3 regions of the uncultured Martelella sp. genome follow, and region 1 is predicted to be linked to each of the others. Evidence: predicted binding sites of a transcription regulator. Region 1 holds the regulator's gene; each other region holds the start of a gene.
What was found. The regulator PhoB, encoded in region 1, activates phosphate uptake and scavenging genes when phosphate is short. The targets are predictions, from matches to a motif close to TGTCATNNANCTGTCAT.

Region 1 (10,479 bases):
TCGCGAAGTTTTGCAACGCTTTGAAGTGCTGCGGCGTTGAAGCATCGTCGGCCGGCACCATAACCGGTCAGGGTCGGACGCGCTATTTGGCCTTGATCAGCAGGGTGAAACACTGTCAATAGCGTTGAGAAAGCCTCGTGAAACGTAACGGGATGAAACTGTGAGCGGACTTGAACAAGCCATAAGAACAGCGCTGGAGAGCACTGACCGGGAGGATGCCAACCAGCGGGCACGGATCTATCAGTCCGCGCGGCAGGCTCTTGAAGGCGGCCTTGCCAAGCAGGGCATTACCGACAGCAAGGCCGTCGCGCGCCAGCGCCATCGCCTCGATGAAATCATCACGGCGATAGAACGCGAGGAGGCGGAAGCCGCCCGCAAGGCCCGCGAGGCGCGGTCGCCGCGCCCGGCGGTCTTCGACGATCCCTTTGCTGTCGGTCGCGTGCCGGAAAGCCCGGCAGCGCCCGAACCGGACGCACCGCAGGAGCCGTCTTTCGAGGACGCGCGCCCGGCAGAGCCGCAGATCGGTGATTTCGGCCTGCGCGCGGAACCGGAAGCGCATTTCGATTATCCCGAAAGTCCTGTTGTTTCGCCTGAACGGCGGGAGACGGATTTTACCGAGGCCGATTTTACGGTTTCGACGCAAGACAGCACAGAAAACGGTCATCTTGATTCCGGAGAGCTTTCGGCGATCGATGATCTGGCTGTTGCGGCTGAGGAGCGGCGGCCGGGCGGCGGCACGCTCAAGGCGTCCGGCAAAAAGCGGCCGAAGAAAAACAGAAAGGCACACCGGGCGGAAAGGGCGGAGCGCCCCCCGCGCAAGCGCGGCCGGTTCGCCAGGTTGCTGATCTTTGTTATCGTTCTGGCATTTCTGGTGTTCGGCGGCTGGTGGGTGGTCAGCTCGAATTTCGCGCTTGACCCGGACAGCCTCGATACGGCCGTGCCCAATCCCGCGCCGCGTATCGAAGCCGAGGACTTCGAAGGGGCGTCGGGCTGGACCGGCCTCTTCCAGCCGGGGTCGGAAACCGGCTCTGCGGCAGGCTCTGCCGTGCAAGTCGACAATGTCACGGTTGATGGCGTGCCGGCCGTGCAGATTTCAGCGCAGGCGGGCGGTGATGCCGGCGCCGTCAGCATCAACCTGCCGCCGGCCGTCAGGGAAATGCTGGAGAGCGGTCCGGTCCTGATCGAGGCAAGCGTGCTGGCGCCGGATGGCGGCGGACAGTCGGTCGGCATCTATTGTGCCGATGGCACGATCGACGGCTGCCAGCGTCACCGTTTCACGCCGAGCGCCCACAGAGAAAGCCTCGTGATTCGGCTTGATCCGAGCCAGGGCGGGGTGTTGCCGACGCAGATGATGATTTCCAGCGATCTCACCGGGGGCGGAGCACCGCTGGACATCTTCGCCATTCGTGCGCGCGCGGCTGACTGAATGGTCGGCATTTTCGTGTGTTGATGAATATTCCTGTCACAAAAGGCGTATATGCAACACAACTTGCATAAGTTTTGAGGGAATCAGGTGGGCAGGCTGGAGCAGACGGTCAGAAGTATTGCGGTCCGCGCGCTGGCCGCGCGGCTTGTTCTGCTGGTGGCCGCTGCCACGGGCCTTGCCGCGGTCGGTTTCGGTTTCGCCCCGCCGGTTGCCGCCGTTGTCGGCTGGCTCGCCGTATCTGCGGCGGCGCTGGCATCGTGTTCGCCGGCCGGTGATGAACCGGAACAGCAGGAGCAGGAACGCGAACCGAGCGAGAATGCGGCCGAATTCGGCGATCTGCCACGCTTCCTCGATGAGATCGACCTTGCCGTATACCTGCTTGCCGCAGACGGATCCGTGCTGTTCCAGAATCGTTCGGCCAGCAGCACGTTCGGCAGTTTTCCCCTCGGATCGCATATTTCCGCCCGCATGCGCGCACCGGGCGTGCTCGATATCATCCGCGACACGCTGGCCAACGGCCACACCAATCAGATTGAATATTCCGAACGGCTGCCCTCCGAGCGGGTCTACCTCGTGCGGGTTGCGCCGGTTGCCGGCGGCGCGGATGACACGCCGGTTTTCATGCTGGTGCTGCGCGATATTTCCGAGGCGCGGCGGATCGACCGCATGCGCTCCGACTTCGTCGCCAATGCCAGCCATGAGCTGCGCACGCCGCTTGCCTCGCTGCGCGGCTATATTGAAACCCTGCAGGGCCCTGCGAAAAACGATACCAAGGCGCAGGAGCGCTTCCTGCCGATCATGCTCGATCAGGCGACCCGCATGAGCCGGCTTGTCGATGACCTGATGTCGCTGTCGCGTCTGGAGGCCAAGGCCCATCTTTCGCCGGAGCAGCAGGTCACGCTCAATACGCTGCTTGAGCATGTGCGTGACGGCTTGCTGCCGCTTGCCGAGGACCTGAACGTCGCGATCAATCTTTTCCTGCCGGAACAACAGGTCACGGTGAACGGCGACAATGACGAATTGCTGGAAGTGTTCGAGAACCTGATCGAAAATGCCTGCAAATACGGTGCCGAGGGTGGCCGGGTCGACGTCTATCTCAAGGCGCGGGACGACGGGGCGGCGGAAGTGTCCGTCGTCGATTATGGTCCGGGCATTCCCGCCGAACACGTGCCGCGCCTGACGGAACGCTTCTACCGGGTTTCGGTGGCCGACAGCCGCTCGAAGAAGGGCACCGGGCTGGGGCTTGCGATCGTGAAACACATCCTCAGCCGCCATCGTGCGCGTCTGGTGGTCAAGTCTGCCGTCGGCAAGGGAACGACCTTTACCGTCCGTTTCTGACTGTTTAAAATATGATATAAAAAACAATAATTTGTACTGTCATAAAACTGAATCAAAAATGACATAAAACCGGGCCAGATCAATGCCGCCGGTTCTTGGCGGCCCCGCTCGGGCATCGATTGAAACGATGCGGGCATGTAACCCGCAAGGGATGCGCCATGAAGTTTTTCATTCTGCCGGCTGTTGTGCTTTCCGGTGTGCTTTTCGCCATCGGGTCGGCCGAGGCGCGTGACCAGATCCAGATTGCCGGTTCGTCGACCGTCCTGCCTTATGCCAAGATCGTTGCCGAGACCTTTGGCGAGATCTATCCCGACTACAAGACGCCGGTGGTGGAATCCGGCGGCTCTTCCGCCGGTCTGAAGGAATTCTGCCGGGGTGTCGGCCCGCGCACCATCGATATCGCCAATGCGTCGCGGCCGATCCGGCCGGGCGAGGTTGAAAACTGCGCGAAGAACGGTGTCACCGAGATCGCGGAAGTGGTGTTCGGCTATGACGGCATCGTCTTTGCCACCGATGCATCCATGCCGCAGATGGCGCTGACGCCGCTTGATCTCTATCGGGCGCTGGCCGCCGAACTGGTTATTGACGGCGCGCTGGTGAAAAACCCCTATACCCGCTGGTCCGAGATCGATCCCGCGCTGCCGGACACCGAGATCAAGGCTTATATTCCCGGAGAAAAGCACGGAACGCGCGAGGTCTTCGAGGAAAAGGTGCTGGCCGTCGGCTGCGCGGAGGCCGGTGCGCTGCCTTTTCTGACGGAGACCTTTGGCGAAAGACAGGGCGAAAACAAATGCATTGCCGTGCGCAGGGACGGGCGGGCGCCGGGGATTGACGGCGACTACACGGAGACGCTGGCCCGCGTGGTGGCCGACCGGACCGGTCTTGGTGTCTTCGGCCTGTCCTTTTACGACAACAATGCCGACAAGCTGAATGTGGCGACGATTTCCGGTGTCACGCCCTCGGTTAAAACCGTGGGATCGGGCGAATATCCGGTATCGCGGCCGCTGTTCTTCTACGTCAAGATGGCACATGTCGGGGCCATCCCGGGGTTGCGGGAATATGTTGCCTTCTTCCTGTCGGATGCCATGGCCGGTCCCTACGGGCCGCTTGCCGAATATGGTCTTGTCCCGGCATCGGAGGAACAGCGCGCGGCGGTTCTTGCCGCATTCGAGGAAGCAACGGTTTCGCCTGAAGATTAGGGCAGGCGCTGCCAAAGACGGAATAAACACCCGGCTGTGTCCATGTTTTTGAGGGACGCCGGAAACAAGGGTCCGGAAATCCCGGACGGTCTGGAACGACATAATGCATGTCTTTTTGATCATACTGGCGATTGTGGCCGGGCTTGGTATTGCCGGTTATTTCTCGGCAAGGGCCAAGGCTTACGCGCTTGCCGGAGAAAGCCTGAAACGGCTGAATTCGCGGCCGGCCCACCATGCAAGCTTCGTGGCGATGGCCGCAATCGTCCCGGCCGTGCTGTTGATGGCGGTGTGGATGGTGGTCAGTCCGCTGGTCATCGGCGCACAGATCCGAAGCGACTTTCCCGAAGGCGTGCAGCAGCAGCCGGCCGCGGCCCAGAGCCTCACCTATAATACGGTGATTTCCGTGGCCTATGGCCTGCGGCAGCTGCCGGAGGATGCCCGGGCGCGCGTCGATGAGGATGCGGGCGCGCTGCGCGCTGTTCTTGCCGCAAACGGCATTCCGCTTGCCGCTTCGCCCCGGCCTTTCGTGCTGTCTTCGGCCGAGCGGTTCAATGCGCTTTCCGCCGCATCGCGCGCGGCCATGGCCGTTGCGGCGCTGGCGGTGGCGCTGGTCTCGCTCGGCCTTGCATACCGCGCGGTCAGGCCGTCTTTTCACGCGCGCAACCGCGTTGAACAGGCCGTACTCGCAGCCCTTGTCCTCGCCTCGACCATCGCGATCCTGACGACGGTCGGCATCGTGCTGTCGATGCTGACGGAATCCCTGCGGTTCTTTTCCCAGGTGCCGCCGGCCGACTTCTTCTTCGGCACGGTCTGGGACCCGCGCTTTGCTGCCGCTGGTGAAAGCGGTTCAATCGGGCAGTTCGGACTGATCCCGCTGCTTGCCGGCACGCTTTACATCTCCATCGTCGCCATGGCGGTTGCCGTCCCGATCGGGCTTTATGCGGCGATCTACATGTCGGAATATGCCGGGCCGAAACTGCGCGCGATCGCCAAGCCGCTACTTGAAGTGCTGGCGGGCATTCCCACCATCGTCTACGGCTTCTTCGCCCTTGTCACGGTGGGGCCGCTGCTGCGCGATATTTCTGCAGAACTGAACGGGCTTTTTACCGGCAGCTATCGCAATTTCATCGAGGCGCAGTCGGTGCTGACGGCGGGTGTGGTCATGGGCATCATGCTGATTCCCTTCGTCTCCTCGCTGTCCGATGATATCATCAATGCGGTTCCCGACAGCCTGCGCAAGGGCTCGCTCGGCCTTGGCGCCACGCAGTCGGAGACCATCAAGCGCGTCGTGCTGCCGGCGGCGCTTCCCGGTGTTGTCGGCGCTCTGCTGCTGACGGCTTCGCGTGCCATCGGCGAGACCATGATCGTGGTTCTGGCCGCCGGCGTTGCCGCGCAGTTGCAGTTCAGCCCGCTGGAACCGATGACGACGGTGACGGTCAAGATCGTCAACCAGCTGACCGGCGATCTGGAATTCAACACGCCGCAGACGCTTGTGGCCTTCGCCCTTGGCCTCACGCTGTTCGTGATCACACTCTGCCTCAATGTCTATGCGCTCTATATCGTGCGCAAATACCGGGAGCAGTACGCATGACCGACACAGTCCGCACCGCGACCGAAACGGCTGGAGGAAGCCGGGCGATTGCCGCAAGGCGTCGCAAGTCGCTGAAACGTCGGAATGCGGCCGAACGTCGTTTCCGCGTTTTCGGCCTGCTGGCGATCTGCGTGGGCATTTTCTTCTTGGGCGCGCTTTTGTTTTCCGTTGCCGGCAAGGGCTATACCGCGTTTCAGCAGACGACCATCACCCTGCCGGTCACCTTCGAGGCCTCGGTGATCGATCCCGATGGCGCGCGCGATGAGAACCCGCGTCTGCTGTTGACGGCCGATTATCCGCAACTGGTGCGTCAGGCGCTTGCCCGCACGCTCGCCATCAATCCCGAAAACGGGCCTGAAATGCGCGCGGCGATGCGGATGATCTCCCGCAGCAGCCGGGTGGAGCTGCGCGATGTGGTGCTGAAAGACCCCTCCGTCATCGGAAAGACCGTCGATGTGCGGCTTCTGGCCGCCGCCGATATCGATTCCGCCAACAAGGGCCAGATCGACCTTTCCGTACCGGAAACAAGCCGCCGGGTTTCCGACCGGCAATTGCAGTGGATGGAGGAACTGAAGGCCGAGGGACGGCTGAACAAGTCCTTCAACACCGGCTTTTTCACCCATGGCGCATCCAGCCGGCCGGAAGCAGCCGGGATTGGCGTGGCCTTTGTCGGCACGCTTTACATGATGGGCGTGGTCCTGCTTCTGGCACTGCCGATCGGCGTGGCATCGGCGATCTATCTTGAGGAATTTGCGCCGAAGAACCGGTTCACCGACCTTATCGAGGTCAACATCAACAATCTGGCGGCCGTGCCCTCCATCGTGTTCGGCCTTCTGGGCCTTGCGGTGTTCATCGGCCTCCTCGGCCTGCCGCGTTCGGCTTCGCTGGTCGGCGGGCTGGTGCTGACGCTGATGACGCTGCCGACGATCATCATCGCGACGCGGGCAGCTCTCAAGGCGGTGCCGCCTTCGATCCGCTCGGCGGCGCTGGGGGTCGGGGCTTCGAAAATGCAGGCGGTGTTCCATCATGTCCTGCCGCTGGCCATGCCGGGCATTCTGACGGGAACGATCATCGGTCTTGCCCAGGCGCTGGGCGAAACCGCGCCGCTGCTTCTGATCGGCATGGTCGCCTTCGTGGCCGATTATCCGGCGGGCCCGCTTGACCCGGCAACAGCGCTTCCGGTGCAGATCTACATGTGGGCGGGCGAGGCCGAACGCGCCTTTGTCGAGCGCACCTCCGCCGCCATTATCGTGCTTCTGGCATTCCTGATCTTCATGAATGTCACGGCGGTGATACTGCGCCGCCGTTTCGAACGGCGCTGGTAGGCGATGGATGACTATGACCGCAAAAAGGCTTGGAAAAAGACGATGAGCGAAAACACATACAAGATGGCCGGTCAGGCGGTGTCCGTCTATTACGGGCAGAAGCGTGCGCTGTTCGATGTCAGCCTCAACATCCGCGAGAACGCCGTCACTGCGCTGATCGGCCCGTCGGGCTGCGGCAAGTCGACCTTTCTGCGCACGCTCAACCGGATGAATGACACGATCGACAATTGCCGGGTGACCGGTACGGTCACGCTCGACGGCGAGGATGTCTACACCTCCGGGATCGATGTGGTGGAACTGCGCGCGCGCGTCGGCATGGTGTTCCAGAATCCCAACCCGTTCCCGAAGTCGATCTACGAGAATGTCGCCTATGGGCCGCGTATCCACGGTCTTGCCCGCCACCGCACGGAATTCGACCAGATCGTCGAGACCAGCCTGATCAAGGCGGGTCTGTTCAACGAGGTCAAGGATCGCCTGCATGAGCCGGGCACCAGCCTTTCCGGCGGCCAGCAGCAGCGGCTGTGCATTGCCCGCGCCATTGCGGTGAGCCCGGAAGTGATCTTGATGGACGAACCCTGTTCGGCGCTCGACCCGATCGCAACGGCCCGCGTCGAGGAACTGATTTCCGATCTCAGAGAGAATTACACCATCGTGATGGTGACGCACTCCATGCAGCAGGCCGCGCGGGTTTCCGAACGCACGGCGATGTTCCACCTCGGCCATATGGTCGAGGAGAACGATACCGATACGATTTTCACCAATCCCGCGGACCAGCGGACCCAGGATTACATCATGGGACGTTTCGGCTGAGGGGCGGCTGCCGCACGCTCAAGCCAGGAAAGGAAAGAACATGGCCCCCTCGCATATTTCGACGGCATTCGATGACGAGCTGAAATACCTCCAGCGCCGCATTTCCGAAATGGGCGGTCTGGCAGAGGAGATGGTCAGCGAATCGGTCTCGGCCCTCGTCAACACCGATACCGAGCTTGCCGAAAAGGTGATCGCCGACGATCTGGCGCTTGACGAAGCGGAGCGCGAGATCGGCGAGAAGGCAATCGTCACCATTGCCCGGCGCCAGCCGGTGGCTGCGGACCTGCGCGAAATCATGGGCGCCATTCGCATCGCTGCCGACCTCGAACGCGTTGGCGATATGGCCAAGAATACCGCCAAGCGGGTGATCTCGGTGCAGGGCACCGGTGTCCCGCGCAAGCTGGCCCACGGCATCGAGCATCTGTGCGAACTGGCGCTCCTGCAATTGAAGGAAGTGCTCGACGCTTACACCACGCGCCAGGCCGACAAGGCGAGCTCGATCCGCGAGCGTGATGACGAGATCGACGCGATCTACACCTCGCTGTTCCGCGAGCTTTTGACCTACATGATGGAAGATCCGCGCAATATCACCACCTGCACGCATCTTTTGTTCTGCGCCAAGAACATCGAGCGCATCGGCGATCATGCCACCAACATCGCCGAGATGATTTACTACATCGCGACAGGCGCCCAGCCGCAGGGAGAACGTCCGAAGGACGACAATTCCCCTGCCGTCGGTTCCGATGATGTCTGAAGCCATTTGAGACGAGGGAGATATCAGCCCAATGGTGCCGAAGATAGCAGTTGTTGAAGACGAGGAAGCGCTCAGCGTTCTGCTGCGCTACAATCTCGAGGCCGAAGGCTATGAGGTCGAAACCATCATGCGCGGCGACGAGGCCGAAATCCGACTGCAGGAGCGGGTCCCCGACCTTCTTCTGCTCGACTGGATGCTGCCGGGGGTGTCGGGCATCGAGCTATGTCGCCGCCTTCGAATGCGGCCGGAAACCGAACGCCTGCCGATCATCATGCTGACGGCGCGCGGTGAGGAGAGCGAACGGGTGCGCGGCCTTGCCATCGGCGCCGACGATTACGTCGTCAAACCGTTTTCCACGCCGGAGCTGATGGCGCGGGTCAAGGCGATCCTGCGCCGCGCGCGTCCGGAAGTGCTCTCCAGCGTGCTGAAATGCGGCGATATCGAGCTTGATCGCGAAACCCACCGGGTTCACCGCAAGGCGCGCGAAGTGCGGCTTGGCCCGACGGAATTCCGGCTTCTCGAATTCCTGATGACGTCTCCGGGGCGGGTGTTTTCCCGCGCGCAGCTTCTCGACGGTGTCTGGGGGCATGACATCTATGTGGATGAGCGCACCGTCGACGTACATGTCGGCCGGCTCAGGAAGGCGCTCAATTTCTCGCAGATGCCGGATGTGATCCGCACCGTGCGCGGAGCCGGATATTCGATGGAAGTCTAGAGCAGCGGCAAAAAGTTTTTTTAAACGATTTAATATCCGTCATTGCGGCCATCCGGCGTTCCGCTATGGTGGCGGGCATGCCATTCGGCATGATGAAATATACCGGCTGCGATTGATTTTTCGGCCCCGACAGTTCAACTCAGGGCCGGAACGGAAACGGCTGCCCCGGCGGCGGCGTGTGCCGGCAGATTGTGTCTTGCAGGAGAGTGTCCCTCCCGCACCCTGCAAGGCCGTGACGGCGCAAAGACAAAGAGGATTGTTGAGATGAGCAGAGCAAGTTTTGCCGACCCCGCAGTGATGGGCGAACTGATGGCCCGCATGCTGTGGGAAATCGGCGCCGTCCATTTTTCCCCGGATGAGCCCTACAAGCTTGCTTCCGGTCTGGTCAGTCCGGTCTATATCGACTGCCGGCAGTTGATTTCCTATCCGCGCATCCGTTCCACGCTGATGGATTTTGCCGCAGCCAAGGTGCTGCGCGATGCCGGTTTCGAGAAATTCGACTGCGTGGCCGGCGGCGAAACGGCGGGCATTCCCTTCGCCGCATTCCTCGCCGACCGTCTGGAACTGCCGATGATCTATGTGCGCAAGAAGCCGAAGGGCTATGGCAAGAACGCCCAGATCGAAGGGCATCTGGAAGCCGGAGCGCGGGTGCTGGTGATCGAGGACCTGACCACGGCGGGCGGCTCCATGTTCAACTTCATCAATGCCATCCGCGCTGCCGGCGGACTGGTGGAACACGGCATGGCTCTGTTCTATTATGATATTTTCGAACAGGCCGAGAAACGTTTCCGGGAAGGGTGCGTTGAGCTTCATTACCTGGCGACGTGGCAGAACGTTCTTGCGGTCGCACGCGAAGAAGAGCTTGCCGACAAGGCAACGCTCGATGCGGTTGGCGCGTTTCTCGATCATCCAATGGAATGGTCGCGGGCCCGCGGCGGTCTTGAGGAACTGATCGTCTAGGCCGGGACGACAGGCGCGGGAACAAAAACGGGAGAAGAGAATGATTTTATGCTGTGGTGAAGCCCTGATCGACATGCTGCCGCGCGAGACCGACAAGGGCGAACCGGCATTTGCGCCCTATGCCGGCGGTGCCGTGTGCAACACGGCGGTCGCGCTTTCCAGGCTTGGCCGTCCGACCGGGTTCTTCTCCGGTATCTCGTCCGACCTGATGGGCGATATCATTCGCGAGAAACTTGACGCATCGAAGGTCGATCATTCCTATGTCGCCATTTCCGACCGGCCGACGACGCTCGCCTTCGTCAAGCTGGTCAACGGTTCGGCAAGCTATGCCTTTTACGACGAGAACACGGCTGGCCGGATG
Region 2 (10,479 bases), on a different contig from region 1:
CGATCATTGCCGACCTGATCGGGGAGACCGGCGCCGAAACCGTTTACTGGAACCGGCGCTACACGCCGGAGGGCATGCGCACCGATAAAGCACTGAAGCAAAAGCTGCGCGATGACGGCATCGATGCGCAGAGCTTTGCCGGACGGATCCTGCACGAGCCATCCAAATTCGAAACCAAATCCGGCGGCCCCTACAAGGTCTATACCCCCTTCTGGAAGGCATTTTCGGCAAATCCGCGGATTGCCGATCCGCAGGATGCCCCCGACGGGCTGACAGCGCCCGATAAAAAACCGCAAAGCGAGCGGCTTGAAGACTGGAAGCTTTATAGCGGAAAACCGGATTGGGCCGCCGGCTTCGACGATATCTGGACGCCCGGCGAGGCGGCGGCGAACCACCAGCTCGACTGGTTCATCGATGATATCGCCGAACATTACGCATCATCGCGCGACCGGCCGGATATCGAGGCAACCTCGATGCTGTCCCCGCACCTCGCGCTTGGCGAGATTTCACCGGCCACCATCTGGCACCGGGTGGAGCGCGCCAAAGGTCTGTCGTCGGAAAACAGGAAAAAATTCCTGCAGGAGCTGGTCTGGCGGGATTTCTGCTATCACCTGCTGTTTCACGCCCCCGATCTGCGCACCGAAAACTGGAACAGCCGGTTCGACGGCTTTGAATGGCAGGACAATGACGAAGCCTTCGACGCGTGGACGCGCGGGCGCACCGGCTATCCGATCGTCGATGCCGGCATGCGGCAGCTCTGGCAGGAAGGCACGATGCACAACCGGGTGCGCATGATTGCCGCCTCCTTCCTGATCAAGGATCTGATGATCGACTGGCGCAAGGGAGAGGCATGGTTCCGCGACACGCTTGTGGACGCCGATCCGGCGTCCAACCCGGCCAACTGGCAATGGGTGGCAGGCTCGGGCGCCGACGCCTCACCGTTTTTCCGGATCTTCAATCCGGTGCTTCAGGGCAACAAGTTCGATCCGCAGGGCGATTATGTCCGCCGCTATGTGCCGGAGCTTGAAGACATGCCGGCAAAACATATCCACGCCCCCTTCGATGCACCGCGCGACGTGCTCGATGCCGCCGGCGTGACGCTGGGCAAAGACTATCCGAAGCCGCTGGTCGACCACAAGAAAGCCCGCAACCGTGCGCTTGCCGCCTTCGAGAAGATCAAGGACTGAAATGGGTTTGCGCAAATGCTTAAAAACGGGCAATCGCATACCTTGCCTGAATCCCGCCAAAGGCGTTTCTGGGACGCAAAAATGCAAGGATTTTCGACCATGACGACATCAGACTCGGTCATCGACCTCATCGGCAACACACCGCTGGTCAAACTCAGGGCGGCTTCCGAGGCCACGGGCTGCACCATCTACGGCAAGGCGGAGTTTTTGAACCCCGGCCAGTCGGTGAAAGACCGCGCCGCACTCTACATCATCCGCGACGCCGAACGGCGCGGCCTTATTGCGCCCGGCGGCACCATTGTCGAGGGCACGGCCGGCAATACCGGCATCGGGCTGACCATGGTCGCCAATGCGCTCGGCTACAAGAGCGTGATCGTCATTCCCGAAACCCAGGCGGAGGAAAAGAAGGACGCGTTGCGGCTTCTCGGCGCCAAGCTGGTCGAAGTGCCGGCCAAGCCCTATCGCGACCCGAACAACTACGTAAAACTTTCCGGACGGCTGGCCGCGCAACTGGCAAAGAGCGAACCGAACGGCGCAATCTGGGCCAATCAGTTCGACAATACCGCCAACCGCGACGCCCATATTGAGACCACGGCGGAAGAGATCTGGCGCGACACCGACGGCAAGGTCGACGGTTTCATCTGCGCCGTCGGCTCGGGCGGCACCCTTGCCGGCACCGCCATGGGGCTGAAGGCGAAGAACCGTGACATCAAGATCGGCATTGCCGATCCGGAAGGCGCCGCCCTCTACGAATTTTACAGCAATGGCGAACTCAAGAGCGAAGGCGGCTCGATTACCGAAGGTATCGGCCAGGGCCGCATCACCGCCAATCTCGACGGGTTCACCCCCGATTTCGCCTATCGCATTGCCGACAGCAAGGCCCTGCCGCTGATATTCGATCTGGTGACCCAAGAGGGCTTGTGCCTGGGCGGTTCATCGGGCATCAATATAGCCGGCGCCATCCGGCTTGCGCGCGAACTCGGCCCCGGCCACACCATTGTCACGGTACTTTGTGATTATGGAAACCGGTATCAGTCGAAGCTCTACAACCCTTCCTTCCTGAAGGATAAAGGCCTGCCTGTGCCGGAATGGCTGACGGCGACAACGGAGATCGCCGTACCGTTCGAATAGAAAGTGACCCATGCCTGTTGATGCCCTGTTCCGTGACGACTTCTACCTTGCCAGATGCGATGCGGTTGTCACGGCGGTGCATGATGACGGCACATTCGAAACGGACAGAACCTGTTTCTATGCAACGTCCGGCGGTCAGCCGGGCGACACCGGTATTGCCCGGCGCGCCGATGGTTCGGCCCTTGCGCTCGGCATTACCCGCCACGGCGAAGGCAAGGACGTCATTCTGCATGTAGTGGCCGAAGGCGAGACCCCGCCGCATCCCGGCGAAACACTCTCTCTTGAAATTGACTGGCCGCGCCGGCTGAAGCTGATGCGCATGCACACCGCATGCCATCTGCTTTCCGTCGTCTGTCCCTACCCGATCACCGGCGCCTCCGTCGGCGAGGACGAATCGCGCGTCGATTTCGATATGAACGAAACCGTCGACAAACAGGCCGTCAGCGACGCGATGATGAAGCTCGTGGCCGAAGATCACCCGATCTATGTCCAGTGGATCACCGACGCGGAACTCGCCGCCAATCCGGATATCGTCAAATCGAAGAATGTCCGCCCGCCCATCGGCATGGGTCGGGTCTCGCTTGTGTGCATCGGCGCGGACTCGTCGGTCGACAGCCAGCCCTGCGGGGGAACGCACGTGCGAAGCACTGCCGAGGTCGGCCCCGTCTACATCGGCAAGGTCGAGAAAAAGGGCCGTGAAAATCGCCGTTTTCGTATTCGCTTCACCGCGTAAGCCTATCAGTTTTTCAAGGAGTTTGAGCAAGATGAGTGCTGAAAGCCGGTATATTGTTTCGCCGGAATGGGTGGCCGGGCGCCTGAACCGCTCCGGATTTTCCGTCATCGACGCCTCTTGGTATCTGCCCGCCCATAATCGCGACGGCAAGGCGGAATATGCCGAAGGCCATATTCCCGGCGCGGTGTTCTTCGATCAGGACGTAATCGCCGATACCACCACCGGTCTGCCGCACTCTCTGCCCGCTCCCGAATTCTTCGCGGCCGAAATGGGCAAGCGCGGCATCAGCGAAACAGATACGATCGTGGTCTATGACGGGCCCGGCATCTTTGCAGCACCCCGCGTCTGGTGGATGCTGAAAATCATGGGAGCCGGCGATGTCTATGTGCTGAACGGCGGCTTCGACGGCTGGAAGGCTGAGGGCCACCCGGTTGAAACGACCGTCCCGACACCGCAGCCCGCCACATTTACCCCGGATTTTCAGGCCCACAGGGTCACCTCCTTCGAGGCGATGCGCGAAGTTGTCGCTTCGGGCAAAAGCCAGATCGCCGACGCCCGCGGTGCGGGACGTTTCGAGGCGGTCGAGCCCGAGCCCCGCCCCGGCATGCGTTCCGGCCATATGCCGGGTGCGAAAAACCTGCCCGCAACGGCGTTTTCTGAAAACGGACGGTTCCGCTCCAATGATGAATTGAGGGCAATGTTTGCAGAAGCCGGGATTGATCTGGACCAGCCTGTGGTGACCAGTTGCGGGTCCGGCGTAACAGCGGCCATCATCACCCTTGCGCTGGAAAGCCTTGGCCATACGGATAACAGCCTCTACGATGGCTCCTGGTCACAATGGGGCGGCCGTGATGATACAGAGATTGTGACCGGGAAGGCGTGAGCACGATGGAAAACCAGCAGCAGACACCGCTCAGCGTCCATGTCACGGAACTGGAAATGACGGCGCCGCCGAAGGCACACATCATTGCGCCGTCCAACCTGCATCTTGCGCTGATGCGCGTTCCGCAGATACCGCTGCCCTTCTACCGGTTCTTATACCGTCAGGTCGGAACCCGCTGGGAATGGGTCGACCGTATCCGCATGAGCGACGAGGAACTTGCCGCCAACGTCCACAATGAGCGCACCACCATCACCGTGTTTTATCTGGAGGGCGCGCCGGCCGGTTTTTACGAGTATCAGCAGCAGGATGGCGGGATTACCGAACTCATTCATTTCGGCCTGTTCGAGCGCGCGCTTGGCCTCGGTGTCGGCAAATGGTTCCTGCTTCAGGGGCTGAAGGCGATGTGGGCCGACAAGCCCGAAAAGATCATCACCGCCACCAACAGCCTCGACCATCCGCGCGCGCTGCAGCTTTACCAGCAATTCGGCTTTTCGCCGGTATCGACCTACGAAAGTGAAATCACTCCGCTTTCGGATGCCGAGTTGCTGGCCTTCACCCGCAAGCTCTAGAAACGCCCAAGCAAACAGATGAAACCCGCCCGCCCCGGTCTTCGGCGGCGGGCGGGTTGTTTTGTGCGGTCAGTGTTCAGCCGGCGCCGTACCGTCATCCGGCGTTCCGGCATTTTCCATTTTTTCGGCAAGACCAAGAAGTTCGGCAACAATTGCAGCGCTTGCGCCCGCATCCTGTTCCAGCCGCCGGTCAATCACCTCACGCAGATTGAGAAACGCCGCCTCCACGCTGCGCGGCAGGTTATCGCCGCCGCGGGCGCGCTCGCGCTTCATCTGCCGGGCGCTCAGCCGCTCCGCCACCGCCTGCAGCGCCTTGAGCGCCATCGCCGCCTCCGGCGCCTGCTCATCGAGATAGGCCCGGCCGCTTTCGGTAATCGCGTAGGATTTCTTGTTGCCCTCGACCGTGGCGATCACATAGCCGCCATCCTCGAGATAGGAGAGCGTCGGATAGATGACGCCCGGGCTGGGTGAATAGAAACCGCCGCTCAACTCCTCGATTGCCTTGATGATCTCGTAACCGTGGCGCGGTTCATCGGCAATCAGCTGCAATACCAGAAAGCGCATACGGCCATGGCCGAGGAACCGGCCGCTACGGCCGCCGCCATCATCGCCGCCAAAGCCGTGACCGCCGCCGCGACCGGGTCCACGCCCCGGCCCGCGTCCGGGCCCTCGCCCCATTGCGAACAGCCCCCGCATGTCACAATCGCGCCAATCGTGATGCCTGCCAGAATGTCCGTGCATGTCAGCGTCCTTTCGATCATGTTTTCGATATATCGAAACATAGATCGAAAAGAGGCCGGTTACAAGGTTTTCGATATAACGAAATAATATCTTATTGCGGTTTTGGATCTCATGCCCCTGCCAGTCCGCTTCAGAAACCCTGTCCAGCCCGCAACAGAATTTCCTTGCGGGAAACGGTTTTCTTCAGCGAAAGAACAGATTATTGTTCGAAGAAGAACAATAAAATTCGCAGGGAGTTCGAAAATTGGACCTGGACGATATCGATCGTGCAATCATGAAGGCGCTTCAGAACAATGGCCGCATCACCAATGCCGAGTTGGCGGAAACCGTAGGTCTGTCACCATCGGCCTGCTCACGCAGGCTCGACCTTCTGGAAAAGAGCGGCGTAATCGAGGGCTACACCGCCAAGATTTCCCCCGAGGCGCTCGGATACAAGATGACGGCGCTTGTCCACATCTCGCTGTCCGGTCAGTTCGCCCGCACCCTTTCCGAATTCGAGGAGGCCGTCAGGCGCTGCCCGAACATTATCGTCTGCTACATGGTCTCCGGCGAATATGATTATGTGATGCGTGTGGCGGCAAAGGACCTGAAAGACTATGAGCGCATCCACCGCGACTGGCTTTCCGCCCTGCCGCATGTGGTGCAGATCAATTCATCCTTCGCGCTTCGGCCGATCATCGAGCGCCTCAATGTCGATGTCGACGAAGCCTTTGTCACGCCGCCGGCTTGATCATCAACAGCCAGTTGTCGCCGTCGGCCTGCCAGTCGGGCGCTGTCACCAGCGCCTGCCGCGCCCTTTCGACAAAGCCCAGGCGTTCGTAAAAACGCCGGGCCGGCGCATTGGCTTCAGAGACGATAAGACTGATATCGTTCGTTTCGGAAAGCCGGTCCGCCTTGTCGAGCAGGAAGGAGCCGAGCCCACGCCCGCGATATTCTGCATAGGCCGCCAGAACGTGAATGTGGAACGTTCCTTCGGCCTGCCGTTTCAGGTCGCGCAGCGGACTCATGACCGGATGATCGATTTCGCAGCCATAGCCCGGCGCCGTGTCGGCAAGCGGATAGGCAATCATCAGCGCAGCGACATCGGAGCCGAGTGTCGCAACCGTGCCCCTGGTCCAGGAGATCGCGCTATCTTCGCGGGCGGCGCTTTCGCGGCCGGCCTGCCAGGGATCCTCGGCCCCGCCCTCAAGCTGCCCCCAGCACCACAGCGGCAGGCGATGGCCGGCAATGTTGATGAGCCGCACCATATCCGGCACATCCTCGCGGGCCGCATTTCGGATCGTGAAACTGGTAACCAAACTTCCCTCCCGTATTGACGGCCGGCATGCCTGCGAATAGCCTGCCTAAAGTTTCCGTAAATCGGCATAAGGTTGGTGCGCTTTCACGCCCGATGTCAACCGCCTGTCACATGACGGTGCGAAGCGATGAACGTGTTCCAGCATTTCCCTGCAAACGACGAACCCCGGAGCCTTCATGTCCACGCCCGTACTGTCGTCCCTGATCTCGCGCCGCGCCCTTCTGGCCGGCATGTCCGCCACATCGGCGCTGATCGTTCTCCACCCCTTTGCCGCCAACGCCACCGGTAATCAGGCGCATCTGCGGCTGATGGAAACCACGGACATCCACGTCAACGTGCTTCCGTATGACTATTATGCCGACCGCCCCAACGACACGATGGGTCTCGCCCGCACCGCCTCGATCATCGATGCCATTCGCGCCGAATCGGCGAATTCGATGCTGATCGACAATGGCGACTTTCTGCAGGGCAATCCGATGGGCGATTACATTGCCTATGAGCGCGGCATGAATGACGGCGATATCCACCCCGTCATCAAGGCCATGAATGTGCTCGGCTACGAGATCGGCACACTCGGCAATCACGAATTCAATTACGGCCTCGACTTCATGTTCAAGGTCACGGGCGGCGCGAATTTCCCCTATGTCTGCGCCAATCTGACCAAGGGCGCCCTTGCGAACGATCCGACACAGGACGACCTGTTCTTCAAACCCTACATGATCAAGGAGAAGATGATTACCGACGGCGCCGGCAATACAAGCCCGGTCAAGGTCGGCTTCATCGGTTTCGTGCCGCCGCAGATCATGGTCTGGGACGAAAAGAACCTTTCCGGCAAGGCCAATACCCGCGACATCGTCGAAGCGGCCGAAGCCTGGGTTCCGGTGATGAAGGAAGACGGCGCGGATATCATTATCGCGCTCTCCCATTCCGGCATCGACGGCTCCGGTCCGGCCGAACTGATGGAAAATGCGTCGCTCTACCTTGCAGGCGTCGATGGCATCGACGCCGTCTTTACCGGTCACCAGCACCTTGTTTTCCCCGGCCCGACGGATTTCCAGGGCATTGCCGGCGTCGATCCGGTCAAGGGCACGCTGCGGGGCAAGCCGGCCGCCATGGGCGGCTTCTGGGGCTCCCATATGGGCCTTATCGACCTGCTTCTGGAAAAGGACGGCAACAGCTGGAAAATCGTCGACTTCACAACCGAGGCCCGTCCGATCTATCACCGCACGGAAGACCGCAAGGTGGTGGCCGATGTCGAATCCGCCCCCGCCGTGGTTTCCGCCGTCAAGGCCGATCACGACGCCACGCTGGACTATGTCCGCACCCCGGTCGGAAAGACGTCCGCGCCGTTGCAATCCTATTTCGCATTGGTCGCCGACGATCCCTCTGTGCAGATCGTCTCACGCGCGCAGACCTGGTACACCAAGGACATGCTGAAGGACGGCGAATACAAGGATTTCCCGGTCCTTTCAGCCGCCGCCCCCTTCAAGGCCGGCGGTCGCGGCGGCCCGGACTATTATACCGAAGTCCCCGCCGGCGACATCGCCATCAAGAACGTTGCCGATCTTTACCTTTATCCCAACACCGCCCGCGCGGTTCTCATCAACGGCGCACAGGTCCGGGAGTGGCTGGAAATGTCGGCAGGCATGTTCAATCAGGTCGAACCCGGCGCCGCGGATGCGCCGCTCCTCAATCCTGATTTTCCGTCCTACAATTTCGACGTCATTGACGGCGTGACCTACAAGATCGACCTGTCGAAACCGGCGCGCTATGCCAAGGACGGCTCGCTTGCCAGCCCGGATTCGCACCGCATCGTCGATCTTGCCTTCGACGGCAAACCCATCGACCCCGAACAGCAATTCGTGGTGGCGACCAACAACTACCGCGCCGGCGGGGGCGGCAATTTCCCGGATGTCGACAGCGACGTCATCGTCTTCGTCGGTCCGGATACCAACCGCGACGTGATCGTCCGCTATATCGTCGACCAGGGCACCATCAACCCCTCGGCCGACTTCAACTGGACCTTCGCCCCGATGCCCGGCACCACAGCCGTGTTCGAAACCGGCCCGCGCGCGGCGGAATACATTGCCGATGTGAAGGGCGCGAAGATCGAAACCGCCGGCGATGGCGACAACGGATTTGCGCTTTATCGGATTGTTCTGTAACCGCAGACCGAATTAAAGAAACTGATGCGGGGCCGCTGCAAAAGCCGCTGCCCCGCGCCATCAGACGAGCCAATGCAGGCAAGCAAAATCAGCAGGCTGGCAGACTGGCGCATTCGCTGCAGTCGATGGTCACAATACTCTTGATAAGCCCACCATTTGGGCAATCAAATCTGAAACGGTTCCAAGTGCCAAGACTTCTATGCGTATAAAGCTTGCGCCGTTCCCCCTGCGCGCGCATTTCCTCGTAAAGATAATCGGCACTCCAATCCACCTCGGAACCTACAGGGCGTCCTTTCTCGATCACGAAACCACCCTCAATCCCGAACAGCGAAAGATCGAGCAACAGGCTTGGACAGAAAATCGAAAGTATTGCCTTTTGGTCCCGCAGAAAAACACCGCGCTGACCTCCATGTTGATCAATGACGAGATCGTCCCCCTCTTCCATGGTCAGGCTGGACCGTCCGCCATTGAAAACATAGCTCCCCCCTAAGGATCCGACAGGCATGCCTGAAAAAAATGCGTGCTCACCCCAGTCGTCGACAACAGTTGACATGAAAACCTCCTGAATCAGTCAATGAATTCCATAAGAACCTCGACTTCGGCGGATGGATGCTTGCGGACGCTGACATCGGCCGGATATTCCTTTCCATCCTCTTGCATTGGCCAAAAAGGATAACTGGAACCATCAGCGCCGGGGGTTCCCGCCACGCCGCCCGCACCGGACTTACCCCAACCGTGAACGACCGGCGTTGGTGTCCCGCCCTGGCCGCCGCGGCCGCCTTTTCCCGCAGCTCCGCCACTCCCCGGCCGACCGGGCCGTGCCGGCGCCGGATTATGTCCCGCGGAGAAGTCCAGCTTGATGCCTGAAGGCGGTTTGGTATTCTCGTGAAAGGGAACCCAAAATCTTATAAAACCGCCATCGCCTGGACGGCCGGTTTTGCCTGGACTGCCGCCATTACCACCCTTGCCGCCGTTCCCGCCAGTGCCACCACGACCACCGTCGCCCGCGCCGCCGAACAATGTGGAGCCGCCGCCACGGCCGCCCTGTCCGCCTCGCGAGCCGTCTCCTCCATGGCCGCCATCCTGCCCCCAGCCAGCTTCGCCCCCGGCGCCCCCAATGGCCTCTATCTCGACGCTTCCGTCTTCAAACCGTTCCACCCAGACCGTAACGTTGTTGGCGTTCGAGCCGTCGCTGCCGTCACCTCCGCCCTCGCCATGCCTGCCATCTCCGCCATCGTTGCCGCGCGGGCCGTCTCCGCCGTTTCCGGCGCTGGAACCTCCCGGCCAGTCGCTTGCATCCCTGCCATCTGAACCGTGTCCGGTCTGACGCGCGCCATTCGCTCCGTTTGCCGCTGCGGGCTGATCACGGAAGGACTTTCCGGATGCACCGTCCACGCCTGCGCTGGCAGTAACCAGCAGATCACCAATGACGGAACGCGCCCGAATGGTAATATTCAGATCTGTATAAATTCTGGCGCCGGGAGCAATCACAAGATCATCGAGTAGATAGAGAAGAACCGGCTTCGACGGATCGACCTGCGACGATGTCTTGATCCGGACGGATTTCCTGACATCAAGAGATTTGAGAAGCTTTCCACCTTCCGGAAGAAGGAAGTCCTCAACCGGCCCCGCACCAAGACCGATAATCGGCGCATCATTGCTATCCGATGTGCCGAAAATCTGCGTGAGGATCGGTTTAACAATTACATCGTAGTCAGTTCGTTTCCAAGTTTTAAAAAGTTTTTCGGTCATCACATCAAAATAAGCAGAATC
Region 3 (10,479 bases), 1.2 Mb from region 1:
CCGGGCGTAGAACCCGGCCGTTCAGACTGCTGACAAAGCTCGTCCCTCGTTCTTTCGTCATACCGGCCTTGAGCCGGTATCCAGGGCCGCTTGTTGTGTGCTTTCAGAAAGAGTCTTTGCGCGCAAGGACTTGGCCCTTACTAGATTCCGGCTCAAGGCCGGAATGACGGCGGGGGTGTAGGCGAAGCTGTGATTGCTTACAGGGTTTGTCAAAGAACTTGACGGCCGGGTGTAGAACCCGGCCGTTTTCCGTTTGACGTGTCTTACGCGGCGAGCTGTTTTGCCTTGCGGGCCCGTCCTTCGGCGTCAGCGGCCCTGATGGCGGCAACCACGTCCTTGGGCGTAACCGAACCGGGCACATTGCCCATCGTATCGGCCGGGTCGCAGGCCAGTTTTGCCACTTCGAGCAACTGCTCGTCCGTTGCATCGCCGATGCCGATATCGGCAAGCGTCATCGGCAGGCCGATCGCTTCGCAGAAGCCATAGACGGCATTGACGATTTCGCGCGGGCGTTTGGTCAGCATCAACAGCGACTGGGTGCCGATCGCGACCTTTTCGCCATGCCAGTAGCCGTGCGTACCTTCAAGCGCGGTCAGGCCATTGTGGATCGCATGGGCGCCGGAAAGCCCGCCGCTTTCAAAACCGAGACCGGACAGCAGCGTATTGGCCTCCACGATCCGCTCGAATTCCGGTGTCACGATCTTCTGAGAGGCCGCCGCCTTGGCCGCCGCGCCATCGGCAAGCAGCGTGTCGAAACACATGCGGGCCAGACCATAGGCCGTCATCGAGCCGACGCGGCCGGTCATGTTGGCGCTGCCGGTCTGTTTGCAGTCTTCCGCCTCGAACCAGGTCGAAAGCGCATCGCCCATGCCGGCGACGAAAAGGCGGACCGGCGCGCCGACCACCAGTGTGGTATCGACCAGCACCACATCCGGGTTTTTCGGCAGCACCAGATAGCGTTTGAACGCCCCTTCGGCGGTATAGATCACCGAAAGCGCGCTGCAGGGCGCATCTGTCGAGGCCAGCGTCGGCACGATCACCACCGGCAGGCCGGCGGCGTGGGCGACGGCCTTGGCGGTGTCGAGCGCCTTGCCGCCGCCGATCCCGGCAATGACATTGGCCCCTTCCGCGGCCACGCGCTTGCCAATGCGTTCGATTTCCTCATCCGAGCATTCGCCGTTGAACGCCTCCACGGCGATTTTCGCCTTGTCGTCGGTCTTGACGGTATCGCGCACCAGCGCCATCACGCCCTTGTCGACGATCGCAAATGCGAAATTGCCGAGACGGGCGATTTCCGTAGTGAGCTGGCTGATTGCATCGGACCCCTGGACATAACGTCCGGGAAAAATGGTTGTTGAGATCATTGTGAGCCTCCAATCTTTGCCGCAAAAAAAGCTGCGGGCAGGATGATCGGACGCGCCGACGGGCGCTGCCGGTCACACCTTAATGAAAGGTCCGGAATGCGGCCTTTTCAAGGGGTATGTGCGGGAATTTGTGTTTTTATTTCAATTGCTTTTTGGTCATTTTACAGCGGCGCAAAGCCACCTTGATCGCCGTCATTTTCCCGGCAATGTAAGATCAGGAAAAATCGCTTTCGCAGGACTTGTGCACTTGCAATCGTCAGATTTTATGCCGATTTTTTAAAGGCCGGCTCCGGGGTATCCGGGCCTTTAAGAGGATATCTATGGACGACCACTGTGCGCTGCTTGTGTCCGCCTTGACCGCAAGCCCGCTGATTTCACCCATTCTGGAAAATTTCGACCGTATCGGCCTGCCTGATTGCTGGCTGGTGGCCGGCGCACTGGCGCAGACAGTGTGGAACCGGCGCTTCGGTTACGATCCGGGCCATGGCATCGCCGATATCGACATCGTCTATTTCGATCCTGGCGACCTTTCTGAACGCGGCGAGGCGCGGCAGGCCGCGCGGGTGCGGGCCTTGTTTGAAAGCGTGCCCGCATGGATCGACGTCAAGAATCAGGCGCGTGTTCATCTGTGGTACGCCGAGCGTTTCGGTTACGGGATCGAACCGTATGACAGCGTTTCCGACGCGATCACCACCTTTCCGGCGACGGCCACGTCGATCGGCATCAGGCCGGTTGCCGACGGCTGGCAATGGGATGCGCCCTTCGGCTTTGACGACCTGATGAGCGCCACGGTGCGGCCCAACAAGACACAGGCCTCGCGCGAAGTCTATGAGAATAAGGCGGAGCGCTGGCAGACGCTGTGGCCGGAACTGGATGTCATCGGCTGGGATGACTGAGGTTTCCTCCTCTGCCACGCCTGTCCTGCCTGCGGTTTCCGGCTGAGCATCGCACCCTTTGACTTGACCGGCGGATGGCGTAGAAGGCGGAGCGAAGGCCGGCTGCGGGCCGGAAAGCGGCAGAACGGGCAGAGATGACGAAGAATGGTGCGAAAGCGGTGGTGAATGCGCGCGGGCTGGTGGACCATGCCCTGGTGCGCCCCGAGGAGCATGCGCGTCTTCAGGCCGTGGAGGAGAATTTCCGCATCCGCATTCCCGCCCATGTGCTCGATGCGCTTGAAGGCGCAGAGGCGGGCGATCCGCTGCGCACCCAATATGTGCCCGATGCCCGCGAACTCGACCATCGCAACGACGAAAGCGAAGACCCGATCGGCGATCAGGTGTTCGAGCGCGAAAAGGGTATCACCCATCGCTATCCCGACCGCCTGCTCTTGAAACCCACCCATACATGTCAGGTCTATTGCCGCTTCTGTTTCCGCCGGGAGACGGTCGGCAGCCCCGACGCTGCGCTGGATCGTGCCGAGCTTGAAACCGCACTCGATTATATCCGCGCGCATGAGGAGATCTTCGAAGTCATCCTGTCGGGCGGCGATCCGCTGGTGCTGTCGGACCGGCGGCTTGCGGCGCTGATGGAAGCGCTCGGCGAGGTCGCCCATGTCGGCGTTATCCGTTTTCACACCCGCGCGCCGCTCGTCTCGCCGGAACGGATCACCGACGGGCTGATCACGGCACTGAAACGCGCGCAGAAAACCGTCAACATCGTCATCCACGTCAATCATGCCCGCGAACTGACGGATGCGGTGAAGGCAGGACTGGCGCGGCTGGCCGATAACGGCATCCCGCTTTTTTCTCAGACTGTCCTGCTGAAGGGCGTCAATGATGATGCAGAGACGCTAGCGGCCCTGTTTCGCGCGCTTTTGACCAACCGGGTCAAGCCCTACTATCTGCATCATCTCGATCACGCCAAGGGGGTCAGCCATTTCGCCGTGCCGATTGCGCGCGGTCAGGCGATCATGCGGGCGCTGCGCGGCCGGGTATCGGGGCTTTGCCTGCCGACCTATGTGCTCGATATTCCCGGCGGTCACGGCAAGGTGCCCATCGGACCGGTCTATCTGGACGAAGTGGAACCGGGAGACTATCGGGTCGAGGATTATCAGGGCGAAAGCCACGCTTATACCGACTGGCGCTGAAAGCCGGTGCGGGCCAGTTGCGCCGCGCCTTCTGCCGTATCAAGCGCGGGAAAAAGCGCCGTGCCGGACAGGTTTTCGACAATCGTCCTGCCGATTGCGGGCGAAAGAGTCAGCACGCCGCCGGTAAAGGCCACGGGAAGGTTGCCCGCCCGCGCAATCATAATGTTGCCGAGCCGGGCCAGCTCGCGGCCGGCGTCGTTGAGCAGGCTTTGCGAAAACCGGTCTCCGGCGTCTGCGGCTTTTGCGACGGCCAGAGAAAGCGCACCGATCTTTCCCCGGTCGCCGCCATAGACGAGGCGCTTGATCACCGCCCAGTCATCGCTGCCGACCGCCTCGAAAAGCGTTGTGGCAAGTGGGGCCATATCGCCATAGGTGCCGTCTTCATCCAGCTTGCGGTAGAGCGCGCGCAGGGCGCAAAGCGCAATCCAGCCGCCCGAACCCGCATCGTCGATCATCAGCCCGCGCCCGCCAATGCGAAACCGCGTGCCGGACGCGTTGATATGGGTGGCGATTGCCCCGGTGCCGGCTGAAACCAGATGACCTTCGCCGGGCGCAAACAGCACGCGGGAAGCCAGTTCGATATCGTCAAGCAGGATCAGGCGGTCCGTTGCGATTCCGGTCGACGGGCCGATGATTGCGGAAATCGCGTCAAAAGCGCCCGGATCGTAGCCCGAAAGCCCGATTGCGGCGGCATGGATTGGCCCCGGCAGGCTTGCGCCAATGCGGGCAAATGCCGCTTCAAGCCGCGTTCGATCTTCGGGCGTTCCGAGAAGCGCGCTTGCGCCGGGTGCACTTCCGCGCCGAACCAGCGCCCCCGCCTCATCGACGACGGCAAAGCGGGAAGCCGTGCCGCCGATATCGCATCCGAGGAAGTGGCCGCGCATCGTGCTCGCCTTACGGGATCGAGGCCAGCCATTCGGGCGTTGCGAATTTCTCCGCCGCAAGCGTCTCGGCGGCCTTGTATTCCTCCGGCGTTACCGTGCCTTCCCGGCCGCCGTTCAGCTCCGTGAAGGTGGCCTTCATCCGGTCGATCACCGCGCGGCGGTCCAGACCAGTCTGGCTGCGCACGGGGTCGACGCGTTTGGCAGCACTCTTGGTGCCCTTGTCGGACAGTTTTTCGCGGCCGATCCTCAGCACCTGCATCATCTTCGCGGCATCCATGTCATAGGCCATGGTCACGTGATGCAGTACGGTGCCGCCGCCATAGCGCTTCTGCGCCGCGCCGCCGATCTTGCCCTTTGAGCTCGAAATGTCGTTGAGCGGCTTGTAGAAGGCATCAACGCCCAGATCATTCAGCGCCTTCAGCACCCAGCTGTCGAGAAAGGCGTAACTATCGGCAAAGCTCATGCCGTCGACCAGCTCGCCCGGCGCATAGAGCGAATAGGTGATCGCGGTGCCCGGCTCGACGAACATCGCGCCGCCGCCCGTCACCCGGCGCACGGTCTCGACGCCGAGCCGTTCGGTGGCTTCCAGATCGACCTCGTTTTTCAGCGACTGGAACGAACCGATGATGATCGCCGGCCGCTCCCATTCCCAGAAACGCAGCGTCGGCGCCCGCCGGCCTTCGGCAACGGCGCGGGCCAGAACATCGTCGATGGCCAGATGCATGGTCGGCGTCTCTCCGCCGGTATCGATGATTTCCCATTCGAAATCGCGCCAGGTCTTGGCCGCGCCGAGTGCCCGGCGCACGGCGATCGCGATCGATTCGACGCTGAAGCCGATGAGGGCCGCATCCGGCCGCAGTTTCGCTTTCAGCGCTGCGACCATGGTTTCCGCCGAACTGTCGGCAGGCAGGCCTTCCAGTGCCGCGCAGAGATCGGCAAGCGCCTCGGGCGGTTCGAGGAAGAAATCGCCGGCGATCTGCACATTGGTCAGCTTGTCGTCACGCACTTCGAGATCGGCCACCACCAGCTTGCCGCCGGGCACCTTGTATTCGCCATGCATCTGTTAGAACTCCTGCCTTGCCATTATCGGGTCCGGAAAACCGGTTGTCCCTTCCATAGCCTCGCCGGTCCGGTGCGCGCAAGCGAGGCATTGGCGGGCGGTGTCATGGAAAGGTCGTGAAAATCGGTCTATCTGATATCTGAGGCCGCAACGGGAGGAAGACGCGATGGTTGCCTTCGAGCATTTTGCCGAAATCGATGATGTCTGGGGGCTGACGGAACGGGTGGAAAGCCTTCGCGAACTGGTCACCAACGAGGCGCGCGCCATCCTGCAGGGCTTCGGGCCGGAGGTGGCATCACAGCCGGGCGTCGTCAACCTGGCGCATTATCTCGCGCTGCGCCACCACGATGTGCGCCCGCTCCAGCGTGCACTGATGCGCCATGGCCTGTCCTCGCTCGGGCGGCTGGAAAGCCGCGTCCTGCCCACGCTCGATGCCGTGCTCGTGGCTTTGGCCGCGCGTGCGGGCCGCCCAAGCGCCGTGCCGTTGCCGTCGGTGGAGGATTTTTTTGCCGGCGAAGAACGGCTTGAACAGGCAACCGATCTGATGTTCGGTCCGCCGCCGGTGCATCGGCGCAGCCGCATCATGGTCACGCTGGCCACGCAGGCGGCCGACGATCCCGCATTCGTCGCCGATCTTGTCCGCCGTGGCATGGATATCGCCCGTATCAACTGCGCCCATGACGGGCCGGAGGCCTGGCGGGCGATGGCAAACCATGTGCGCGCGGCAGGCGATGCCGCCGGCCGGCGGATTGCGGTGCTGATGGACATCGCCGGGCCGAAGATCCGCACCGAAAAGGTCGCGCTTGCCGAAAACAAGCTGAAGGCCAATGTCGGCGATCGTATTCGCCTGATTGCTTCGGGTGAGCCGTCTCTTACCGACGATATTCGCTTTTGCGTCAGCGTTTCGTTGCCGGAAATGGTGACCCGGCTCAAGGTTGGCGACCGGGTTTTGTATGATGACGGCAAGCTGCAGACCGTGGTGACGGAGGTCGCCGACGGCATGGCTGTTATCCGGGTCGAGCGGGCAAAGGCCAAGGGCGCACGGCTGAAACCGGAAAAGGGGCTGAACCTGCCCGATACCGCGCTCGGTCTTTCACCGCTGACGGCCAAGGATGAGGGCGACATTTCCACCGTGATCGAATGCGCCGACATGGTCGGTTATTCCTTCGTTTCGCGTCCCGAAGACCTCGATCTGCTGGATCGGGAACTGGGGGCAGGGGGCAATGCCAGTCCGGGGCTTGGCGTTGTGGCCAAGATCGAGCGGCCGGAGGCGGTGAAAAACCTGCCGGCCCTGATTGCGCGCGCCGCAGGCCGTCGCGAATTTGCCGTGATGATCGCCCGCGGCGACCTGGCCGCCGAAATCGGCTTCGAGCGACTGGCGGAAATGCAGGAGGAGATCCTGTGGATCTGCGAGGCGGCCGGCGTGCCGGTGATCTGGGCGACGCAGGTTCTCGAAAATCTGGTCAAGACCGGCGTTCCCTCGCGCGGCGAAATGACCGATGCGGCAATGGGCGTGCGCGCCGAATGCGTGATGCTGAACAAGGGCGATGCCGTCTGCGAGGGCGTTTCCACCCTCGACACGCTGCTCGCCCGCATGGACGAGCACATGTTCAAGAAGACCCCCGAATTAAGGGCGCTGAAGAGCTGGTAGCTCTGTCTATCCCTTGTCCAGCGTCGGCAGAACGGTGGCGACGATCGAGGCGTCGAGGGATTCGTAGGCCGCAAGGTCGATGGTCTCGTAAAGCTCGGCGCGGGTCTGCATGTCGTCCAGCATGGCCTTGGTGGAGCCGGTCTGTTTCAGCGTTGCATAAAGCCGCTCCTGCGCCTTGTTGGCGACCCGGAGCGAAGATACCGGGAAGATCACCATGCGGTAGCCCATCGCTTCGAACTCGGAGGCCGTCATATAGGGCGTGCGGCCGAATTCGGTCATGTTGGCCAGAAGCGGCACGCCCTCCATGCGGGCGGCGAATTCGCGGAACATGTCGACCGTATTCAGCGCTTCGGGGAAAATCGCATCGGCGCCGGCTTCCATGAACAGTTTTGCGCGCGCCACGGCGCCATCAATCCCCTCGCTGGCGGCCGCATCGGTGCGGGCGACGATGTAGAGGTGGCGGCGGGCTTTCGCGGCGGCGGCGATCTTGGCGGCCATGTCATGCGGATCGGCGAGCTTCTTGTCGTTGAGATGGCCGCATTTCTTCGGCAGCAACTGGTCTTCGATGTGCACGCCGGCCGCGCCTGCATCCTCGAAGGTGCGCACCATATGCATCACATTCAGCGCCTCGCCATAACCCGTATCGCCGTCGACCAGCAGCGGCAGGCCGCTGGCGCGGGCAATCTGGCGGATGAAGAAGGCGACCTCGTCGACCGTGATCATGCCGAGATCGGGAAGGCCCATGGAGGCCGTCATCGCCGCGCCGGAAAGGTAGAGCGCATCAAAGCCGGCCTTCTTTGCCTGCAATGCGGCCATGCCGTTGTGCACGCCGGGCATGGTAACGATGCCGCCCGCTTCCACCTGTCGGCGCAGGCGAAGCCCGGCGGGTTCTTGCGGAAGGTCTGCGGAAATCAGATAGGGCATGGGAGATATCCTGTCAGTTGCGGTCTGCCATCGGCACGAAGGGGCGATTGTCGGGGCCGATGTAATTGGCGGCAGGGCGGATGATCTTGCCGTCCTCGCGCTGTTCGATGATATGGGCCGCCCAGCCCGCCATGCGGGCAATCACGAACAGCGGCGTAAACATCGCCGTCGGCACGCCCATCATGTGGTAGGAGACGGCCGAGAACCAGTCGAGATTGGGAAACATGCTGCGCGCATCGGCCATGGTGGTCTCGATCTGGTCGGCGATTTCGAACATCTTCATCGCGCCGGCCTCTTCGGAGAGCTTGTGCGCGACCTCTTTGATCACCTTGTGGCGCGGGTCAGCGACCGTATAGACCGGATGGCCGAAGCCGATGATCACCTGTTTCTGTGCCACCCGCTCGCGGATATCGGCATCGGCCTCTTCCGGCGTGTCGTAGCGTTTCTGGATCTCGAAGGCGAATTCGTTGGCGCCGCCATGTTTCGGCCCGCGCAGCGCGCCGATCGCGCCGCAGACGGCGGAATAGAAATCGGTGCCGGTGCCGGTGATCGAGCGGGCGGTGAAGGTCGAGGCGTTGAATTCGTGCTCGGCATAGAGAATGAGCGAGGTATGCATCGCCCGGACATGGCTTTCGCCGGGCGACTTGCCGTGCAGCAGATGCAGGAAATGCCCGCCGATGGAGCTGTCATCGGTCTCCACATCGATCCGCCTGCCGTTATGGGAGAAGTGATACCAGTAGAGCAGCATCGAGCCGAGCGAGGCGATCAGCCGGTCGGCAATGTCGCGGGCACCCGCCTTGTTGTGGTCGTCAGCCTCCGGCAACACGCAGCCCAGCACCGAAGCGCCGGTGCGCATCACATCCATCGGATGGGTGGCGGCGGGCAGTTCCTCCAGCGCGCCGCGCACGGCTGCCGGCAGGCCGCGAAGTGCGGCAAGCTTTTCCTTGTAGGCGGCAAGGGCGGCCCCGGTCGGCAGCGTGCCATAGATCAGCAGATAGGCGATTTCCTCGAAGTCGCAGGTGTCGGCAATGTCGAGAATATCGTAGCCGCGATAATGCAGGTCGTTGCCGCTCTGGCCGACCGAACACAGCGCGGTATTGCCGGCGACAACGCCCGAAAGCGCCACGGATTTCTTCGGTTTCCTTGCGTCCGTCATGATCTCTCCTCCCGATCACGCGCCGCCCGTCCCGCCCTCCTCAAGGCCAGATAGGCGGCATCTGTCTCATCTCCAGTCGAATATGCCCGTCCTTGCCGGCGCACCCAGCCTGTCCGGCGACACGGTGAAATTCAGCCCGACAAGGTCGTCGGGCGCAAGCGACATCAGCCGCTCGACGGTTGCCAGGAACCGGTCCTGTTCGTCTGCCGCAATCACCCCGTCGGCCAGCATCCGGAACTTTTTCACATAGTCGGGCCGCGCAAACGGGCGGCTTCCCAGCGGATGGGCGTCGGCGACGGCCAGCTGATCCTCGATGATCCGGCCGTCCTCCATGGTGACGATCACATGGCCGCCGAAGGCCTTTTCCGCCGGGTCGTGGCTGTGATAGCGCCGTGTCCATTCCGGGTTTTCCGCCGTGGTGATCTTGTGCCACAGCGCCACGGTCTCGGGCCGTTTGGCGCGCTCCGGCGCATAGGAGCGCTCATGGTGCCAGCCGCCGTCCTCAAGCGCGACGGCGAAGATATACATGATCGAATGGTCGAGCGTTTCGCGGCTGGCGTCCGGGTCCATTTTCTGCGGGTCGTTGGCGCCGGTGCCGATCACATAATGGGTGTGGTGGCTGGTTTCGATCAGGATCGATTTCACCTTTGTGAGATCGCCGATCTTCGGGCCCATGCGGCGGGCAAGGTCGATCAGCGCCTGGCTTTGATATTCGGCCGAATGTTCCTTGGTGTAGGTGTCCATGATGGCACGCTTGGCCTCGCCCTTTTCCGGCAGCGGCACGATATATTCAGCGCCCGGGCCGGAGAGGAGGTAGGCGATAAAGCCGTCCTCGCCCTCCCAGGCCGGAGACGGTGCGCCTTCGCCGCGCATCACCCGGTCGACGGCCTCGACTGCCATCTTGCCAGCAAAGGCCGGGGCATAGGCCTTCCAGCTCGAAATCTCGCCCTTGCGCGATTGCCGCGTCGTGGTCGTCACATGCAGCGCCTGCTGCACGGCCTGATAGATGGTCTCTGTATCGAGCCCGAGCGCGGTGCCGATGCCGGCCGCCGCCGACGGACCCAGATGGGCGATATGGTCGATCTTGTGTTCGTGCAGGCAGATGCCCTTGACCAGATCGACCTGGATTTCATAGCCGGTGGCAATGCCGCGCACCAGGGCCTCGCCGGAAAGCCCGCAATGCTGGGCAACCGCCAGAACCGGGGGAATATTGTCGCCGGGGTGGGAATAGTCGGCGGCCAGAAACGTGTCGTGATAGTCGAGTTCGCGCACGGCCACGCCATTGGCCCAGGCCGCCCATTCCGGCGAAAACCGGGTGTCGGCGGCAAGGCCGAAGATCGTGGCGCCGGGCGAA

Region 2: a site for PhoB is predicted at 6,636-6,652, ahead of ACHZCU_RS20705 (bifunctional 2',3'-cyclic-nucleotide 2'-phosphodiesterase/3'-nucleotidase). Genes of this name have one in related genera too.
Region 3: a site for PhoB is predicted at 5,496-5,512, ahead of ACHZCU_RS05460 (pyruvate kinase). Genes of this name have one in related genera too.

What each region holds. Positions count from the first base shown of each region.
Region 1 is NZ_CAXXFM010000001.1:2,380,120-2,390,598, forward strand. It holds gene ACHZCU_RS11145 (hypothetical protein) at 161-1,426, shown strand; gene phoR (phosphate regulon sensor histidine kinase PhoR) at 1,523-2,764, shown strand; gene ACHZCU_RS11155 (substrate-binding domain-containing protein) at 2,923-3,963, shown strand; gene pstC (phosphate ABC transporter permease subunit PstC) at 4,067-5,554, shown strand; gene pstA (phosphate ABC transporter permease PstA) at 5,551-6,879, shown strand; gene pstB (phosphate ABC transporter ATP-binding protein PstB) at 6,883-7,689, shown strand; gene phoU (phosphate signaling complex protein PhoU) at 7,730-8,443, shown strand; gene phoB (phosphate regulon transcriptional regulator PhoB) at 8,475-9,158, shown strand; gene ACHZCU_RS11185 (orotate phosphoribosyltransferase) at 9,423-10,118, shown strand; gene ACHZCU_RS11190 (carbohydrate kinase) at 10,159-10,479, shown strand, end outside.
Region 2 is NZ_CAXXFM010000003.1:304,284-314,762, forward strand. It holds gene ACHZCU_RS20665 (deoxyribodipyrimidine photo-lyase) at 1-1,187, shown strand, start outside; gene ACHZCU_RS20670 (cysteine synthase A) at 1,287-2,318, shown strand; gene ACHZCU_RS20675 (alanyl-tRNA editing protein) at 2,329-3,051, shown strand; gene sseA (3-mercaptopyruvate sulfurtransferase) at 3,083-3,934, shown strand; gene ACHZCU_RS20685 (GNAT family N-acetyltransferase) at 3,940-4,503, shown strand; gene ACHZCU_RS20690 (PadR family transcriptional regulator) at 4,573-5,244, opposite strand; gene ACHZCU_RS20695 (Lrp/AsnC family transcriptional regulator) at 5,489-5,974, shown strand; gene ACHZCU_RS20700 (N-acetyltransferase) at 5,958-6,542, opposite strand; gene ACHZCU_RS20705 (bifunctional 2',3'-cyclic-nucleotide 2'-phosphodiesterase/3'-nucleotidase) at 6,718-8,706, shown strand; gene ACHZCU_RS20710 (hypothetical protein) at 8,795-9,259, opposite strand; gene ACHZCU_RS20715 (hypothetical protein) at 9,274-10,479, opposite strand, start outside.
Region 3 is NZ_CAXXFM010000001.1:1,134,282-1,144,760, reverse strand. It holds gene ACHZCU_RS05485 (glycerol dehydrogenase) at 264-1,364, opposite strand; gene ACHZCU_RS05480 (nucleotidyltransferase family protein) at 1,685-2,260, shown strand; gene ACHZCU_RS05475 (lysine-2,3-aminomutase-like protein) at 2,395-3,450, shown strand; gene ACHZCU_RS05470 (BadF/BadG/BcrA/BcrD ATPase family protein) at 3,432-4,334, opposite strand; gene ACHZCU_RS05465 (biotin/lipoate A/B protein ligase family protein) at 4,345-5,394, opposite strand; gene ACHZCU_RS05460 (pyruvate kinase) at 5,561-7,045, shown strand; gene prpB (methylisocitrate lyase) at 7,052-7,969, opposite strand; gene prpC (2-methylcitrate synthase) at 7,983-9,125, opposite strand; gene ACHZCU_RS05445 (MmgE/PrpD family protein) at 9,192-10,479, opposite strand, start outside.